Regions from separate parts of the Streptomyces sp. NPDC005752 genome, predicted to be linked through region 2. Evidence: riboswitches for the same ligand, from Rfam matches in the RefSeq annotation. Region 2 holds a riboswitch; the other holds the start of a gene.
The links. Region 2 has a riboswitch for S-adenosylmethionine ahead of thrC (threonine synthase). Riboswitches for the same ligand answer to the same signal wherever they lie in the genome.
Positions count from the first base shown of each region.

Region 1: another riboswitch for S-adenosylmethionine. It lies ahead of ABZ441_RS23670 (aminotransferase class V-fold PLP-dependent enzyme); the one in region 2 lies ahead of thrC (threonine synthase).

Region 1 covers NZ_JBEXYB010000029.1:4,581-14,161, forward strand. Annotated here, with positions in the region: gene ABZ441_RS23655 (Rieske 2Fe-2S domain-containing protein) at 1-626, shown strand, start outside; gene ABZ441_RS23660 (cytochrome bc complex cytochrome b subunit) at 623-2,248, shown strand; gene trpD (anthranilate phosphoribosyltransferase) at 2,372-3,463, shown strand; SAM riboswitch class IV at 3,548-3,665, shown strand; gene ABZ441_RS23670 (aminotransferase class V-fold PLP-dependent enzyme) at 3,838-5,214, shown strand; gene ABZ441_RS23675 (Lrp/AsnC ligand binding domain-containing protein) at 5,309-5,590, opposite strand; gene ABZ441_RS23680 (rhomboid family intramembrane serine protease) at 5,587-6,333, opposite strand; gene ABZ441_RS23685 (hypothetical protein) at 6,497-6,739, shown strand; gene ABZ441_RS23690 (NYN domain-containing protein) at 6,777-8,138, shown strand; gene ABZ441_RS23695 (C40 family peptidase) at 8,436-9,461, shown strand.
Region 2 covers NZ_JBEXYB010000025.1:102,492-112,072, reverse strand. Annotated here, with positions in the region: gene ABZ441_RS21945 (trypsin-like peptidase domain-containing protein) at 1-3,321, shown strand, start outside; gene ABZ441_RS21940 (DUF4913 domain-containing protein) at 3,357-3,872, shown strand; gene ABZ441_RS21935 (trehalose-6-phosphate synthase) at 3,927-5,303, opposite strand; gene ABZ441_RS21930 (glucosyl-3-phosphoglycerate synthase) at 5,374-6,324, opposite strand; SAM riboswitch class I at 6,478-6,605, shown strand; gene thrC (threonine synthase) at 6,624-7,922, shown strand; gene ABZ441_RS21920 (MoaD/ThiS family protein) at 7,951-8,226, shown strand; gene ABZ441_RS21915 (cold-shock protein) at 8,670-8,876, shown strand; gene groL (chaperonin GroEL) at 9,186-9,581, shown strand, end outside.

The DNA.
Region 1 (9,581 bases), on a different contig from region 2:
TCATGGCCGACTTCGCGGACGGCGCCAAGGAGTCCGCGATCGGTCGGCGCAAGCTGATCCGCAACACCATGTTCGGCGCGCTGGCCCTGGTGCCGCTCTCCGGCGTGGTGCTGCTGCGCGACCTCGGTCCGCTGCCGGAGAAGAAGCTCCGCTCGACCTTGTGGGCCAAGGGCAAGCTGCTCGTCAACATGAACACCATGGAGCCGCTGCGTCCCGAGGACGTAGTCGTCGGTTCGCTGACCTTCGCCATGCCCGAGGGCCTGGAGGAGGACGCGCACGACTTCCAGACGCAGATCGCCAAGGCCGCCCTGATGATCGTCCGCATCGAGCCGGACAACATCAAGGACAAGCGTGAGCGCGAGTGGGCCCACGAGGGAATCGTGGCCTTCTCCAAGATCTGCACCCACGTCGGCTGCCCGATCAGCCTGTACGAGCAGCAGACGCACCACGTGCTCTGCCCGTGCCACCAGTCCACCTTCGACCTCTCCGACGGCGCCCGCGTCATCTTCGGTCCGGCCGGTCACGCCCTTCCGCAGCTGCGGATCGGTGTGAACAGCGAGGGCAACCTCGAGGCGCTCAGTGACTTCGAAGAGCCCGTCGGTCCTGCCTTCTGGGAGCGCGGATGAGTACTGCGACGGAAACACAGCGCAAGGCGCCCGCAGGTGAGCGGGTCGCCGACTGGGCGGACGGCAGGCTGGGCATCTACGGCCTGGCCAAGGCCAACATGCGCAAGATCTTCCCGGACCACTGGTCCTTCATGCTGGGTGAGATCTGCCTCTACAGCTTCATCATCATCATCCTCACGGGTGTGTACCTGACGCTGTTCTTCAACCCGAGCATGAACGAGGTCGTGTACCACGGCTCGTACGAGCCGATGAACGGCATCCGGATGTCGGCGGCCTACGCCTCGACGCTGGACATCAGCTTCGACGTCCGCGGTGGTCTGCTGGTCCGGCAGATCCACCACTGGGCCGCGATCATCTTCCTCGCGGGCATGTTCGTGCACATGTTCCGGGTGTTCTTCACCGGTGCGTACCGCAAGCCGCGCGAGATCAACTGGCTGTTCGGCTTCCTGCTGTTCGTGCTCGGCATGTTCACCGGGTTCACCGGCTACTCGCTCCCGGACGACCTGCTCTCCGGTACGGGTGTGCGCTTCACGCAGGGCGCGATCCTGTCGATGCCGATCGTCGGTACGTACATCTCGATGTTCCTGTTCGGCGGGGAGTTCCCCGGTACGGACATCATCTCGAGGTTCTACTCGATCCACATCCTGCTGCTGCCGGGCATCATGCTCGGGCTCGTGGTCGGCCACCTCATCCTGGTCTTCTTCCACAAGCACACGCAGTTCGCCGGCCCGGGCAAGACGAACAAGAACGTCGTCGGCATGCCGCTGCTGCCGGTCTACATGGCCAAGGCCGGGGGCTTCTTCTTCCTGGTCTTCGGCTTCATCGCGATCCTCTCCGCGATCGCCACGATCAACCCGATCTGGGCGCTCGGCCCGTACCGTCCCGACCAGGTGTCCACGGGCGCCCAGCCGGACTGGTACATGGGCTTCGCGGAAGGCTTCGTCCGTGTGATGCCGGGCTGGGAGATCAACCTCTGGGGCCACACGCTGGTCCTGGGCGTGCTCATCCCGCTGGTGCTGTTCGGTGTCGTCCTCGGGGCACTGGCGATGTACCCGTTCATCGAGTCGTGGATCACCGGCGACAAGCGCGAGCACCACATCCTGGACCGTCCGCGCAACGCTCCGACCCGTACCGGTCTGGGTGTCGCCTGGGTGACGATCTACTTCGTCATGCTGATCGGCGGCGGCAACGACATCTGGGCGACCCACTTCCACATGTCGCTCAACGCGATCAGCTGGTTCGTGCGGATCGCCTTCTTCGCCGGCCCGGTCCTGGCGTTCGTCGTCACCCGGCGGATCTGCCTCGGCCTGCAGCGCCGCGACAAGGAGAAGGTGCTGCACGGGCGCGAGTCCGGCACCATCAAGCGCCTGCCGCACGGTGAGTTCGTCGAGATCCACGAGCCGCTCAGCCCGGGCCAGCTGCACACCCTCACGGCGCACGAGCAGTACAAGCCGGTCGAGCTCGGCCCGACGGTCGACGAGAACGGTGTCGAGCGCAAGCCGTCCGTGGTGCAGAAGGTGCGGGCCAGGCTCAGCAGGAGCTACTTCGGCGAGGACAACCAGATCGCCAAGCCCACTGCCGAGGAGTACAAGGAGATCACCAGCGGCCACGGCCACCACTGATCACCTCAGCTGAACGCCACAGCAGGAGCCCCGTCCATCCGATGGACGGGGCTCTTCGCTGTCCCAGGGGCTGGATAAGGTGGGAGACGTACTCGTATCGGCTGTGGACCACAGGAGCGGACCATGAACGTGGTGACCCCGGACGGCGGCGACAGCGTGGCGGCTCTCCCCCAGACTTCGTCCGGGGGCGCCCTCACCTGGCCGGGCGTGCTGACCCCCCTCCTCCGCGGCGAGCACCTCGGTGCGGACGACACCGCATGGGCCATGGACCGCATCATGAGCGGCGAGGCGACGGACGTGCAGATCGCCGGTTTCGCCGTCGCGCTGCGGGCCAAGGGCGAGACCGTCGACGAGGTCACCGGACTCGTCCGCGCCATGTACGAGCACGCCCACACGATCCACGTGCCCGGCCGCACGGTCGACATCGTGGGCACCGGCGGGGACATGGCCAGAACGGTCAACATCTCCACGATGTCGGCCATCGTCGTCGCGGGGACGGGTGCGAAGGTCGTCAAGCACGGCAACCGGGCCTCGTCGTCGGCTAGCGGGGCCTCCGACGTGCTGGAGAAGCTCGGCGTCAACCTCGAACTCACGCCGCAGCGCGTCGTCGCCGTCGCCGAGGAGGCGGGCATCACCTTCTGCTTCGCGGTGAAGTTCCACCCCGCGCTGCGCCATGCCGCCAGGGCGCGCAAGGAGCTCGGCACACAGACCACCTTCAACATCCTGGGCCCGCTCACCAACCCGGCCCGGGTCCGCTCCCAGGCCATCGGGGTCGCCGACCCGAAGATGGCGCCCATCGTCGCGGGCGTGCTGGCGGACCGGGGGAATTCGGCGCTCGTCTTCCGGGGCGACGACGGCCTCGACGAGCTGACGACCACGGCGACCTCGCGGGTCTGGACCGTCCGGGACGGTTCCGTCCACGAGCAGGCGTTCGACCCGCGCGACGTCGGCCTGGACCTGGTACCCGTCGAGGCCCTGCGCGGCGCGGACGCCGCGTACAACGCGGACGTGGCGCGGCGGCTGCTCGACGGGGAGACCGGCCCCGTAAGGGACGCGGTGCTGCTCAACTCGGCCGCGGCACTGGTCGCCCTGGACGCCGGCGAGGGCACGCTGAACGAACAGCTCTCTGCCGGGATCGTGCGGGCCGCGGAGTCAGTCGACTCGGGAGCGGCCAAGCGCGCGCTGGAGCGCTGGGTGGCGGCCAGCAACGCCTGAGACCGGTGGACGTGGACAGGGGCGCGGTCCGTATCGCGGACTGCGCCCTTGCGTGTCACCACGGGTATGGCAAGATGCTGGGCAGGTCATGAGTGACAGCGACTACGGCCCCGGCCCGCTGTCCGGCAACCCTCCGTCCGTGGCGGGGTGCCCCGGGTGAAGACCAGGCCGCAGGCAGTGAGGTCTGTGGCAAGCGCGGGCCCCTCGGCGTCCTTCGACGCCACCCCTTGGGGTCCTGGTCCCAGGGAGCCTCTTGTGAGCAAGCGAATGCGATAGGGCTCCACGCCCTCCTCCGCACACCTTTTCGTCTTCCTTCCCGCGCTGCCGCATGACGCCGGCGTGTGGATCTCGCCTGCCTCTCACGGGAGTTCGCCATGTCTGTCTCCACCGCTGCCGTCGACCAGTCGCTTTGTGCCCCGCTGCCCGTCCTGGGAGCAGATGTCACTGTTCCCCTCGTGACGGGCGGAGAGGTCGCGTACGCGGCCCTCGACTACGCGGCGAGCGCCCCGGCCCTCCAGCGGGTGTGGGACGACGTGGCCGCCTACGCCCCCTACTACGGCAGCGTGCACCGCGGTGCCGGCTATCTCTCGCAGCTCTCCACCGACCTCTTCGAGAGCAGCCGTGTGACCGTCGCGGCGTTCCTCGGCTGCCGCGCGGAGGACCAGGTGGTCTTCACCCGCTCGACGACCGACTCCCTCAACCTGCTGGCCGCCGCGCTGCCCGCCGACTGCGAGGTGTTCGTGTTCGAGACCGAACACCACGCCTCGCTGCTGCCCTGGCGCGACGCCCGGGTGACCTACCTCGACGCTCCGCGGACCCCGGACCAGGCCGTCGCCACCCTCGAGCGCGCACTCTCCGGCCGTGACCCCCAGGGGCCCGCACTGGTCTGCGTGACGGGCGCGTCGAACGTCACCGGCGAGCTGTGGCCGGTGAGGGAACTGGCCGCCGCCGCCCACGCGCACGGTGCGCGGATCGTGCTCGACGCGGCACAGCTGGCGCCCCATCACCCGGTGGACATCGCCGAGCTGGACGTCGACTGGGTCGCCTTCTCCGGGCACAAGCTGTACGCGCCCTTCGGCTCGGGCGTCCTCGCGGGCCGTGCCGACTGGCTGGTGGACGCCGAACCGTACCTCGCGGGCGGCGGCGCCTCCCGTAAGGTCGCCCGGCGCGCCGACGGCGGCGTCGACGTGGAGTGGCACACCACGGCGGCCCGGCACGAGGCCGGATCGCCCAACGTCATCGGGGTCTACTCCATCGCCGCCGCCTGCAAGGCCCTGACCGAGGCCGGATTCGACGGGCTGGTCGCGCGGGAGCAGCAGCTGGTGACCCGGGTCCGCGAGGGCCTCGCCGACGTCCCCGAGGTCAAGGTGCTCTCCCTGTTCGGCGACGACGCCCCGAGGGTCGGGGTCATCTCCTTCGTGGTCGAGGGATGGAACAGCTCGCACTTCGCCGCGGCACTCTCCGCGGAGTACGGCATCGGGGTGCGCGACGGGTTGTTCTGCGCCCACCCGCTGGTGAGGACCCTGCTGGGCAGCGAGCCGCAGGACCCGGGCGAGTGCGGCGCGCCCGAGGCCGCGCCGGGGGAGAGGTCCCTGAACGCCATCCGGGTGAGCTTCGGCGCCGGTACGCCGGACGAGCACATCGAGCGATTCCTGGGAGCCGTCCGCGAGCTGGTGGGCCAGGGCGCCCGCTGGACCTACCGCACCGAGGAGGGCCGCTGCGTGCCCGACCGGGGCACCGCTCAGGTCTGACGGCCACGGATACGGCTCCGGCCGGGACGGGGGTGTCCCCCTCGTCCCGGCCGGAGCCGTGCGCCGTGGCAGGCGTCCCGCCCGGGTGCCCTTCTCAGGCGTCCAGACCGATGGCGAAGGCCGCCTCGAGGTCGTGCTGCGAGTACGTGCGGAAGGCGACGTGGGTGTCGGTGGCCTCGACGCCCTGGATCCTGCTGATACGGCCCGGGATGACCTCGGCCAGATCGTCGTGCCGGGCCACCCGGACCATGGCGATCAGGTCGTACGTGCCCGTGACCGAGAAGACCTCGCTGACGCTGTCCAGCGCCGCGATGGCCTCGGCGATCTCGGGAATCCGGTCCACGCTGGTTTTGATGAGCACGATCGCGGTGATCACGGTTGGCTTTCTCCCTCGGTGGCCGCGGCTGGAGACTTCACTCTAGTACCCCGGAACCGTGCCCAGGCGTAGAGGAACCCGGCCGCGAAACCCGCCACGTGCGCGAGGTACGCCACGCCCGGGCCGCTGCCCGCGCTCCGGGCCGCCAGCCACTGCAGCACGAACCAGAACACGAGCACGATCCAGGCGGGGAAGCGCAGCGGCAGGAAGAAGAGGAAGGGGAAGAGGCTGGTGACCCTGGCCCTGGGGAAGAGGTAGAGGAAGGCGCCGAGCACCGCGGAGATGGCCCCCGAGGCCCCGACCAGAGTCTGGTCGGAACCCGCGTGCGCCACGGCGTAGGCCACCAGGGCGAAGTAGCCGCACGCGAGGTAGAAGAAGGTGAACTCGGTGCGGCCCATGCGTTCCTCGGCCATCGCGCCGAAGACGTACAGGAAGAGCATGTTGCCCAGCAGGTGCAGCCAGCTGCCGTGCACGAAGAGAGCGGTGAGCGGGGTCAGTGCCGCGTGCGCCGAGCCGTCCATGAGCTCGCTGGGGATCACACCCCACTGCTCGAAGTACCCGGCCTGGGCGGCCAGGAGCGCGTCGCCGGTGCCGTGGCCCGGATTCAGACCGGAGAGCGGGCTGATCAGGAACACGGCGACGCACAACGCCATCAGCCCGTACGTGACGGGGGCGCCGCCCGCGGTGGCCGTCCCCAGCTCCCGGGCCCGCTCCCGCCAGCCGACTTCCCGCCAATCGATCACGTACAGAGCATGACGCAAGCTGCGAGAACGGGACAGACCGCCTCGCCGTGTCGATAGGTATGCGCAAGGCCGTAGGGTTGCGGTAGGACATCCGCAGTTCGACGGCGCACCGCGAGATCGAAGACCTGGGCACGCACGAGACTCGACGAAAGAGGACACAACGATGACGACGGTTCCCCTGCCGACGGACGGGACCCGCTGGCGCTGCACGCTCTGCGGTAATCTCACCCGTTTCGATGTGACGCGCTCCTCGAAGGTAGTGGAGTACGTCCATCTCGACCTGGCCGGGGAGTCGAGTGTCGAGGAGCGCGAGGTGGTCAGTGAGACCATCGAGTCGGTGCGCTGCCGCTGGTGCAACGCCGTGGACCAGATCGAGCTCGTGGACAAGCCCGGTGCCGACTCCTGACGGGGCCGCGGGGGCAGACATATTGGGGTGATGGATGGTGGAGCAGCCGACAGGCGGCGCCGGACCGGCCGACGCGGCCGACGGCACCGCGGAGTCGCTCGACCGTCCGCTGCCCGAGGACGTGCGCCGCAGGGTGGTGGCCCTGGTCTCCGACGCGTTCGGCGGTCTGACCGTCGGCGAACTCCCCACCCAGCTGCGGCAGTACGCCCGTTTCACCCCGAGCAGACGGGCCAAGTTCGCGGGTAACGCGATGGCCGCCGCCCTGGAGGCCGACCCCGCGTTCCGCAGGCGCATCGGGGAACGCATCGGCCAGACCCAGTCGGAGCTGGCCGACGCGCTCACGTCCGGTGCGCCGCCCGCCGCCGCCGATCCGGTCGACGTGGCCGCCGCGGCCTATGTGCTGCGCCCGGCCGGCTGGGTCAAGCTGGTGGCGGCAGCGGGCGAAGAGGTCCAGCGGGCCCACGCCGAGCAGGCGGACGAGGAGACCAGGCGCGAGCTGGAGCGGCTGCGCGAGGAACTCGACCGCGCCCGCGGCCACATCAAAACCGATACCGAACGGCTGCGCTCGGAGCTGGAGGCCTCCCGCAAGGAGGCCGATTCCCTGCATCGCAAGCTGCGCAGCGCCCTCAGCGAGGTGAAGCGCGGGGAGGCCGCTCTGCGCAAGGCCGGCACCGAGGCCGACGCCGTACGGGCCGAGGCCGCGGCCCAGGTCTCCGCCGCGGAGAGCGAGTCCCGCCGGCTCAAGGCACGGCTGGCCGAGGCGGAGGCCTCCGTGGAGGCGGGCCGCCGGGCGGCCAGGGAGGGGCGCTCGGTCGAGGACATGCGGCTGCGGCTGCTCCTGGACACCGTGCTCGACGCGGCCCAGGGGCTCCGCCGCGAACTGGCCCTGCCCCCCTCCTCGCTCCGGCCCGCGGACGGCGTCGAAGCGGTGGAGCCCGGGCGGATGTCACCCAAGGACATCGCGGCCAGGGCCCTTTCGGAGACCGATCCGGCCCTGCTCGACCAGCTGCTCGCCCTGCCGCAGGCGCATCTCATCGTCGACGGCTACAACGTGACGAAGACCGGCTATCCGCAGATGCCGCTGGAGAAGCAGCGGTTGCGCCTCCTGGGCGGTCTGTCCCTGCTCGCGGCACAGACGGGCGCCGAGATGACCTGTGTCTTCGACGGCGCCGAGCTGGCCGCCCCGGTCCTGCTGGCGCCACCGCGCGGAGTCCGGGTGCTGTTCAGCAAGGCAGGGGTGACCGCGGACGAGCTCATCCGGCAACTGGCGCGCGCCGAACCGCCGGGCAGACCCGTCGTCGTGGTGTCCACCGACCGTGAAGTGGCCGACGGGGTGGCGAGGGCGGGGGCGAGACCGGTCGCCTCCGCCTTGCTCCTGAAGCGCCTTTCGCGCGTCTGAGGCGTCATGTGCCGCTTGGGCGACTTGTCGGATTTTTAGGAACGTACCGTCAAGTCGCTGCTACACGCAGTGTGATGAAAGTAAAGAAGTGCCTGTTGTGACGAGATTTTGCCCCTGAGGATTTGAACTGATCACAAGATGGTCACTAGGGTCAGCCCTCGAACCTTCGCACGGTTGATTGCCCATCCGGGGTGACGGCGAAGGAACCGCCGAGTCCGTGACGTGCACGGAGCCGGGGATCCGTTCGTGTCCCCCCACAACCCGGTAGGCGGCTCGAGGAAGAAGGAGCTCGCCTTCGTGGCGTCCCACCGTCGTCCCAAGCAGCCGAGCCGCACCCGCGTGACCGTGCTCACCGCGACCGCAGCCGCAGCCGTGGCCCTGACCTCCCAGGCCGCCCACGCCGACCCCAAGCCGACCAAGAGCGAGGTCAAGGCGAAGGTCGACAAGCTCTACCACGAGGCCGAGGAAGCCACCGAGAAGGCCAACGGCGCCAAGGAGCAGCAGGACAAGCTCAAGAAGCAGGCCGACGCGCTCCAGGACAAGGTCGCCCGCGGCCAGGACGAGCTCAACACCCTGCGCGGCGAGCTCGGTTCGCTCGCCACCGCGCAGTACCGCTCCGGCGGACTCGACCCCTCCGTCCAGCTGCTGCTCTCCTCGGACCCGGACAGCTTCCTCGACCAGGCCTCCGCGCTCGACCAGCTGACGGCCAAGCAGGCCGAGTCGCTGCAGAAGATCCAGGCGAAGCAGCGCACCCTCGCGCAGCAGCGCAAGGAGGCGCAGGGGAAGCTCAGCGACCTCGACGACGTGCGCAAGTCGCTGAACGAGAACAAGAAGAAGTACCAGGGCAAGCTCGCCGACGCCCAGAAGCTGCTGAACACCCTCACCGCCGCCGAGCGGGCCAAGATGGCCGAGGACGAGCAGCGCGCCAGCCGCGCCGCCGGTGACAGGGTCGAGCTCGGCAACGAGGTCGCCGCATCCGGCCTCGGCGCGGCCGCCCTCCAGGCCGCCTCCACACAGCAGGGCAAGCCGTACGTCTCGGGTGGCACCGGCCCCAACTCGTTCGACTGCTCGGGGCTGACCCAGTGGGCCTACGCCCAGGCAGGCGTCCAGCTCACCCGCACCACGTACACCCAGATCAACGACGGCGCCCGGATCGGCCGCGGCGCGCTGAAGCCGGGTGACCTCGTCTTCTTCAACAACACCTCGCACGTGGGTCTGTACGCGGGCAACAACCAGATCCTGCACGCCCCGAAGCCCGGAACCGTGGTCCGCTACGAGTCCATGGACTACATGGGCACCTTCCAGTTCGGCGTGCGCCCCTGACGCCCGAACGGGCGAATCGCCGCACCCCTTGACGGACCCCCGCCCCGCCGGAGACCACAGGTCACCGGCGGGGCGCCGTCGTTCCTGCCCCTTCCGCCCCCCGGCGTGGCCTTTGGTCAC
Region 2 (9,581 bases):
GACGGGCGGATCAGCCCGGCCACCGGTCGTTCGGCCCGCCACTGGGAACTGCTGAGCAACGATCCGGTGCCCGCCGGGGAGGGGCCGGGGTGGGCGGGCATGTCGGGAGCTCCTGTCTTCAGCGGAGACCTTCTGCTGGGCGTGGTCCGGCGGGACCGGAGGGCCACGGCGGGCGCTCGGCTGACCGCCACCCGCGCCGGCGAGCTCCTGAAGGACGAGAGTTTCCGTGTGGCCCTGAGCGCCGCCTCCGGTGGTCACGAGCCGGTCGCCGAACCTGCCGAACTGACGTCGCTGCTGGACCCTGCCGCACCGGAGCGGAACGTGCGCTCGCCGGCGATGCTGCTGCGCGCCGATGTCGAAGCCGCGCCGTTCCGCGGGCGGGGGAGCGAGATTCGGCAGTTGCTCGACTGGTGCGTCGGGCAGTCGCCACAGGTCCGTGGTGGGAATCTCGCGGTCCGGGTGCTGACCGGTCCCGGTGGCCAGGGCAAGAGCCGGATGGCCCGGCAGGTGGTAGGTGCCGTCCGGCGGGAACATAGCTGGGTGAGCGGTCTTCTGCGCGCGGATCTCGGTGACGAGGCCTGGTACGGCAACGGCCTCTCGTCGGTCACGGACGAGAGTCTGCGGGCCTTCGGGGCTTGCGCACGGAACCTGCTGCTCGTCGTCGATTACGCGGAGACCCGGCCGCGCTGGATCCGCCACCTCATCGATCGGCTGCGCGATGTGGCGAAGGCCGGGCACACCGTACGGCTCCTGCTGGTGGCCCGCTCCTCCGGCGGGTGGCAGCTCGACCCGTACGAGGCGGGGCACGTCGCGCACGAGATCCTCGCCCTCGCACCGACCACCGAACTCGGCCCGCTGGACGTGTCATCGGCAGACCGCCGGGCTGCCTTCGAGGCGGCACTGCACGGGATAGCGAACAGGCTCGCGCAGACGGAGGACTACCAGGGGTACGGCTGGGCGGCCCTCGCCGGCGGAATGCCCGCCCCCGCCGACATGTCCGGCCGCAGATACGCGACCGCGCTCAACGTGCAGATGGAAGCGCTGGTCGCCTTGCTCCAGGCGGGTCCCGCGCCGCTGGAGGCCGTTCCCGGGGAGGCGGTCGAGGCGACTCTGCTGCGCCATGAGGAGCGCTACTGGGAGCGTACGCTCCGAGCCGACGGAGACCTGAAGCTGCCGCTTCCCCTGATGCGCCGAGTCGTCGCGGCCGCCACTCTGTGCGGCGCTGCCGACGAGGAGGAGGCGATGGCGGTGGCGAGCCGCGTCCCAGGCATGGGCGCGGCGCAGCATTGGCAGGTGGCCGAGTTCGTAGGGCGGCTCTATCCAGCGGCCCATGACGCGTTCTGGGGCTCCCTGCAGCCCGACCGGGTGGCTGAGTACCAGGCTTCGACCACCGCGATCGAGGTTCCCGGCCTGCTTCCCGCGCTCATGCTCGGAGCGGGGCCGGCCCAGCAGGTGCAGGCGATGACGGTGCTGACCCGTTCTGTCGTGGCGCACGCCAACGCGGGCCGCGCGCGGCTCCGTGACGCGGTCCTGCAACAGCTCGGTGTGCTGCTGGACCGGCAACTGTTCGACACCGACGTGCTGAGAGCGGGCGCGGCGGCGCTCCCGCAGTCGTCCAGCGCACTGGCCCGGTTCGCCGGCTCCCTGACCGGGCGGCTGGTGGACCGCTACCGCGGGACGGCCGGAGCGGAGGACGGCGAGGACGGGCTGGCCTGGTCGTTGATGGAGCGTGCCCGGCGCGTGGGCGGGCTGGGGGACTGGCGCGGAGCGCTGGACGCAGCCGAAGAGGCGCTGGCCATCTGCCGCAGACAGGCCGCCACTCACCCGGAGGAGTACGAGCGGCTACTGGTCGACGGACTGATACAGCTGTCGAGCCAGCAATGGGAGGCCGGCCAGGGGCGCGCATCCCTCGCACTGGTGGAGGAGGCGGTCGCGCTGTGCCGGAAGCTGGAACGGAGCGGCCCCGGTACCGCACGGGAAGCATTGGCCAAAGCGCTGAACTCACTCGCCTTCAGCTTGGACGACATCACTCGGTGGGCGGAGGCAGGGGACGCAGCGCGGGAGTCGGTCGCGATCCGCCGCAGGCTGGCCGAGCAGGACGCGTCGTACTTGGCGTCCTACGCGGAGTCGTTACGCACGTTGGCGGTCTGCCAGACCGACTTGGGGGCGTTGGAGGAAGGACAGGCCACCGCGGAGGAGGCGCTGGCCATCGAGCGCAGGCTGGCCGGCGAGAACCCGGACGCCTATACGGCATCTCTCGCTCGCACACTGAACAGGATGTCCTGGCACTACTGGCGCGCCGGCATGGCCCTCCAGAAGACGAAGGCGGCTTCGGAAGAGGCGGTCGCCCTGCGGCGGCGTCTGGCCGCCGACAACCCGGACACGTACAACGCCGACCTCGCGCACTGTCTGGTGAACCTGGCGGCGAGTCAGCCGGACGAGGAGAGCCTCGAGACCTCCTTCGAGGCGCGCGAACTCTATGACCGTGTGGACGTCGCCGCTCCCATCAGGCGCAAGGTCGATCTGCGTCTGCTGTACCGCAACAGGGCCCTCACGCTGTGGAGAATGGAGCGTCGCGAGGCAGCCTTCGGTGCCATAGCCGAGGCGGTTTCATTCAGCAGGGAACTGCATGCCGACAACCCGGCGGCTCATGGTCGGAGGCTGGGCGATGATCTCGGCACCCAGACGTGGTTTCTCGAACAGGCCGGGCGGTTGCAGGAGGCGCTCGAGGCGGCCGAGAAGGAGCTCGTCGTCCGGCGTGAACTCGTGGCGCTCCACGCCGCCGTGCATGAGCGGGATATGGCCAGGACTCTGTTCGACAAGGCGCGGTTCCTCAGCGACCTCGGCCGCACGCAGGAGGCACTGGACACGGCGGTGGAGTCGGTGGAGGTGTACGGACGGCGATGGCGAGAGGCCCCCGACCAGATGACGTGGGATTACGCCGAGGCTCTCGCGCTGGTCTCAGGGCTGATGGCATTCCTTTCTCTGGGAGATGACCCGATCCCGCCCAGGCGGCGAGCTGTGGAACTCCTGCGTACGGAGGTCGGCCGGACGCCCGAGGCACAGGAACGGCTGGCGTCACATCTGTACGAGCTGGCCCGCCTGGAGTACGTGGCCGGTGGTATGCCCCACCTCTTGCGCGGACTGCCTCCGGCACGTGAAGCCACGGAGATATACCGACAACTCGCCCAGGGATCAGCGTCACCGCCGCGTACCACCCTTCTGGACGCGGCGAGGCGATGGGTGCTGCTCCTGGAGGCCTGCGGGCGCAGGTCCGAAGCCTTTGATGTGCGACGACGATTCGGTCTGGCGGAGGCCTGACCGGCCCATGGAAGCGATTGCAGGAGGCATGACCGATGGCGGAACAGCAGGACGAGTCGATGCAGCGTGGCGATGACACGGAAGGCGGCCCGACGGGCGAAGAGACGGCCGACGGGGCGTTCGTGTTCGATTCGGTGGCCGTGTTCTACGACGAGTACCTGGCTCAGATCCTGTGCCGGCCCGTCGGCGCGGGAACGCTCGCCTGGTGCGCCGACTGGTGGCTGCACCCCGAAGCGATCGTGAGGATCACGGCGCTGTGGCGCGCTTTCGAGTACCTCAGGACTGACGCGTCCCTCGGCATGTCCAACTGGTGGCTGCACCACGCGGATCCACACCTGGGCGTCCTCATGGACCCTCGTACCGGGCCCTTCGCTCTGTGTACCGGCCCTCTGGGGCACAGCGGCGACATCGGTCCGCTACCGAGCAATCCGTCTCCGCCGGACATGTGGGACGACCCCGCCTTCTCGGTCAACGCCTCGCAGCACGACGAGAGCGATCAGGCGGAGCGCGGGAAGGAGGCGGCCGGAGCAGGCGGCGCGGGCGGCGTCTGACGAGTCGTGAGCGGAAGGTCGCGGGACGCGCACCGGGGACAGCTCTCCCGGTTCTCAATTCCGCAACGCGTCAAGCTGGTCCAGGAACCACTGCTGCGGCGGCAGCGCCGTCGCGGCGGTGGCCAGCCGCTTCGAGCGGGCGCCGCGCTCGTCGGGGTCCATCGTGAGCGCGTCGTGCAGTGCGGTCGCCGTGGCCGACACGTCGTACGGGTTGACCACGATCGCGTCCTCGCCCAACTCCTCGTACGCCCCGGCCTCCCGGGAGAGCACGAGCGCGCAGCCGTGGTCCGAGACGACCGGGACCTCCTTGGCGACCAGGTTCATGCCGTCGCGGATCGGGTTGACCAGGGCCACGTCCGCCAGCCGGTACGCCGCCAGGGATCGGGCGAAGTCGTCGTCGACCTGGAGCAGGACAGGGGTCCAGCCCTCCGTGCCGAAGTCCGCGTTGACCGTGTCGGCGACCCGCTGGACCTCCGCCGTGTAGTCGCGGTAGACCGCGAGGTCCTGCCGCGAGGGGTAGGCGAAGGCGATGTGCACCACGCGTTCCCGCCACTCGGGGCGCTCCTCCAGCAGCGCCCGGTAGGCGTGCAGCCCTCGGACGATGTTCTTGGAGAGCTCCGTGCGGTCCACCCGCACGATCGTGCGCCGGTCCGCGCCCACCTGCTCCCGCAGGACCTCCATGCGTTCGTCCACGTCCGCCTCGCGGGAGCGGCGGCGCAGGAAGTCCGCGTCGGCGCCCAGTCCGTGCACCCCGATGCGGGTGTGGCCGGTGCCGCCGAGGATCTCCGTGCAGCAGCCGATGAAGGCGTCCGCCCAGCGGCGGGTCAGGAAGGCGGCGCGGTCGGCACCCAGGATGCCCTTGAGCAGCTGTTCGCCGATGTCGTCGGGCAGCAGCCGGAAGTAGTCGACGGGCGCCCAGGGGGTGTGCGAGAAGTGCCCGATCCGCAGGTCGGGGCGCAGCTCGCGCAGTATGCCGGGGACCAGCGAGAGGTGGTAGTCCTGCACCAGGACGGCGGCGCCCTCGCCCGCCTCCTCGGCGAGGGCCTGGGCGAAGGCCCGGTTGTACGCCTCGTAGGAGGCCCACTGCCGGCGGAACTCCGCGTCGAAGACGGGCTCCACCGGTGTCTGGTAGATCATGTGGTGGACGAACCAGAGCACCGAGTTGGCGATGCCGTTGTACGCGTCGGCGTGGACGCCGGCGTCGATGTCGAGCATCCGGACGCCGGGCTCGGACACCCCGCGCCGGACCGCCTCGCGGTCACCGTCGCTCAGGGCGGCGCACACCCACAGCTTGTCGTCGACGGCGCTGAGGCCGGAGACCAGCCCGCCCCCGCCGCGTTTCGAGTCGAGCGTGCCGTCCTCCCGCAGTGCGTACGACACCGGGCCGCGGTTGGACGCGACGAGGACCTGGGCAGCGTGCTCGGAGACCATGTACCCGAACCTAGCCCGTTCGGGAAGCCGCCAAACGTGAAGCGCGTGCGGAGACGGGTGTAAGGAACCGTTACGCCGCACTCCGTGACGCGTACTCCGCGATCTCCCGCATCGGCGGCCGCTCCTCGGTGTCCACCGGGTGGGTGCGGGGGACGAAGCCGTCGGGGCCCCGCTCGAACTGGGTGATCTCGGGCCGTACGAGCGACCCCCTGGAGAGCCTCAGCTGGGCCGTGCGGTAGATCGTGGCCGCCATCCGGCCGAGGGCCTGGCCGTCCTGGTGGCGGTGCCTGCGCACGCCGACGTCGACCTGTGCCAGCGCGTCCAGGCCGACCGTGTGCAGCGCGTCGACGAGCAGGCCCAGCTCCACCCCGTAACCGACCGGGAAGGGAAGCCGCTCGAGCAGGGAGCGCCGCACCGCGTACTCGCCTCCCAGCGGCTGGACGAAGCCCGCCAGCAGCGGCCAGTGCAGGTTGAGCAGCGGGCGGGCCACGAGTTCGGTCACCCGGCCGCCCTGGCCGGCGGTCTCGCCCAGCGGCCGGTCGTACATGGCCTTGACGAACTGCACGGAGGGGTCGGTCAGCAGGGGGCCGACGATTCCGGAGACGAAGTCCGCCGAGAACTCCTTGAGGTCGGCGTCGACGAAGCACACGATGTCTCCGTCGGTGACCAGCAGCGATCGCCACAGCACCTCGCCCTTGCCGGGGAGGGCGGGGACCCTCGGGAGTATCGCGTCCCGGTGCACGACCCGGGCGCCGGCCCGGCGGGCCTCCTGGGCGGTCCCGTCGGTGGATCCGGAGTCGATCACCACCAGCTCGTCGACGAGCCGGACCTCCTCCATCAGCTCGCGGCGGATCTCCGCGACGATCGCGCCGACCGTCGCCTCCTCGTTCAGCGCGGGCAGGACGACGCTCACACGCGAGCGGTGCGGATCCCTCGCCCGCGCGGCGGTGAGCCGGTCGAGCGGGCGGTCGGCAGCTGACCAGGAACGCCTGGTCAGCCAGCGTTCCACCTCTTCCAGCACGGTCGATACTCCCTGTATGTGATCCATCTCGCGGTTCGGACGACTATCTCAACCGTCCAGTGCTTCGGTTACAGTCTTGAACAACGCGGATGACCCTCGCATGTCGGGGTCGGTCCGCGAATAAACGCCCGGATCCATGGTCCGGTGCCATAGCGCTCATCCAGAGGGACTGAGGGAACGGCCCGTCGAAGTCCCGGCAACCCTCCTGCCGGCCGCGAGGTCACGGTGGGGAAGGTGCCAATTCCGTCTTGCGGCGAAATACGTCGCGAGGAAGATGAGGAGAAAGGGCCTCCGCCATCATGGCCGTGCAGACAGTTGCAGAGAACACCGATTCTTCCGCCGTGGACCTCGGTCCCGCCGCAGCACTTTCCTGCCGCGAATGCGGCGAGCGTTTCGAGCTCGGCCCCATTTTCGCCTGTGTGTCCTGTTTCGGGCCGCTCGAAGTGGCGTACGACCTGCCGAGCGGCTCCCCCGAAGAGCTGAAGAAGCGCATCGCCGAGGGCCCGGACAACATCTGGCGCTACGCGCCGCTGCTGCCCGTCCCCTCCGACGTCGCCGACAAGCCCAACATCAACCCCGGTTTCACGAAGCTCGTGAAGGCCGACAACCTCGCCCGTGAGCTGGGCGTGACCGGCGGCCTGTACGTCAAGGACGACTCCGGCAATCCGACGCACTCCTTCAAGGACCGTGTCGTCGCGATCGCCGTCGAGGCCGCCCGTGCCTTCGGGTTCACCACCCTCTCCTGCTCCTCCACCGGCAACCTCGCCGGTGCGGTGGGTGCCGCCGCCGCCCGCGCCGGCTTCCGCTCCTGCGTGTTCATCCCGCACGACCTGGAGCAGGGCAAGGTCGTCATGGCCGCGGTGTACGGCGGTGAACTGGTCGGCATCGAGGGCAACTACGACGACGTCAACCGCTTCTGCTCGGAGCTCATCGGCGACCCGCTCGGCGAGGGCTGGGGCTTCGTCAACGTCAACCTGCGGCCGTACTACGGCGAGGGCTCCAAGACCCTGGCGTACGAGATCTGCGAACAGCTCGGCTGGCAGCTGCCCGACCAGCTCGTCATCCCGATCGCGTCCGGCTCGCAGCTCACGAAGATCGACAAGGGGCTGCAGGAGCTGATCAAGCTCGGCCTCGTCGAGGACAAGCCGTACAAGATCTTCGGTGCACAGGCCGAGGGCTGCTCCCCGGTCTCCACCGCCTTCAAGGCCGGCCACGACGTGGTGCGCCCCCAGAAGCCGAAGACGATCGCCAAGTCCCTCGCGATCGGGAACCCGGCCGACGGTCCGTACGTCCTGGACATCGCCCGGCGCACCGGCGGCGCGGTGGAGGACGTCAACGACGAGCAGGTCGTGGACGCGATCAAGCTGCTGGCCCGCACCGAGGGCATCTTCGCGGAGACCGCGGGCGGGGTGACGGTCGGTGTGACGAAGAAGCTGATCGACGCCGGTCTGCTCGACCCGGCCCTGACGACCGTCGTCCTGAACACCGGCGACGGGCTGAAGACCCTGGACGCGGTCGCTCCCACGACGGGCCTGTCGGCGACGATCCGGCCCAGTCTGGACGCGTTCCGCGACGCGGGCCTCGCCGCCGCCAACTGACCACCCGAGACCGAAGGAAGGCACGTACATGAGCGTCAAGGTCCGCATCCCCACCATCCTCCGCACCTACACGGGCGGTCAGGCCGAGGTCCCGGCGGAAGGGTCGGTCCTCTCCGAGGTCATCGCCTCCCTGGAGCAGAACCACCCGGGCATCGCGGCCCGCGTCCTGGACGACCAGGGCAAGCTGCGACGCTTCGTCAACGTGTACGTCAACGACGACGACGTGCGTTTCGAGGGCGGCCTGGACGCGGTCACCCCGGACGGCGCCGGCGTCTCGATCATCCCGGCCGTCGCCGGAGGCTGATCACCGCACGGCCCCGGGCGCGGCTGCCCGACCGCACGGCGTGAGCACAGTGGCCCTCTCCGCACAACATGTGGAGGGGGCCATTCCGCATGGTTGAGCGCGGTAGAGTTGGGGAAGTCACCGCAGCTTCCCGTGCCGCCCGCATATGAGAATGCGCCCGGCCGCGGCAAGAAACAGCCAAAGTGCGTGAACCCCTTGAGGCATAAGTGGCCTTTGTCAGGCCCGACTTGCCCTGGAATCCAGCGAATTCGCCCCTTGCGTGCGGTCGCCCGTGCCCAGAATTCTCGTCCGATTGACCTGTTGCAGAGGGCAGTTGGGCAGATACATTCGGCCGCGGTCGACGCGTTCCGGCGCACGCCACCCTCTCCTGTCGGAGGGTGACTTCTGACCCGGGTCCGCGAAGTGCGGACCTGCGCAAGGGCCAGTAATAGGGGAGTAAGGCTATGGCTCAGGGCACCGTCAAGTGGTTCAACGCGGAGAAGGGGTACGGCTTCATCGCGGTCGACGGTGGTGCGGATGTCTTCGTCCACTACAGCGCGATCCAGATGGACGGATACCGCACCCTCGAAGAGGGTCAGCGAGTTGAATTCGAGATCTCGCAGGGCCAGAAGGGGCCGCAGGCGGACATGGTCAAGCTCGCCGTCGGCTGAGCTCGGCGCGGTCGGCCGACGACACCACTCACACACGCAGGGCCCGTACCTCCGAAGAGGGGGACGGGCCCTTCGTGCGTGTGTGCGCCCCTCCCGGTTGTCCACCGACGGAGGGGGACGCTTGCACTCGCAGGGGTCGAGTGCTAATTATTGGCGTTAGCACTCTCCAGGTGAGAGTGACAGAACTTGGACCGGGCCGGTGAGGCCCGCAGGCTCCGTGGGGCAAGGAACCACAGAGCACGCTGGCCGTCCGTCGCGGGCGCCTCTCGGTCCGGAGAAATCCACCCCTGTCCGGGAGGACCACTTCACATGGCCAAGATCATCGCGTTCGACGAGGAGGCACGGCGCGGTCTCGAGCGCGGGATGAACCAGCTCGCCGACGCCGTCAAGGTCACCCTCGGCCCCAAGGGCCGTAACGTCGTCCTCGAGAAGAAGTGGGGCGCGCCCACGATCACCAACGATGGTGTTTCCATCGCCAAGGAGATCGAGCTCGAGGACCCGTACGAGAAGATCGGTGCGGAGCTGGTCAAGGAGGTCGCCAAGAAGACGGACGACGTCGCCGGCGACGGTACGACCACCGCCACCGTTCTCGCCCAGGCGCTCGTCCGCGAGGGCCTGCGCAACGTCGCCGCGGGTGCCAACCCGATGGCTCTGAAGCGTGGCATCGAGAAGGCCGTCGAGGCCGTCTCCGCCGCTCTGCTGGAG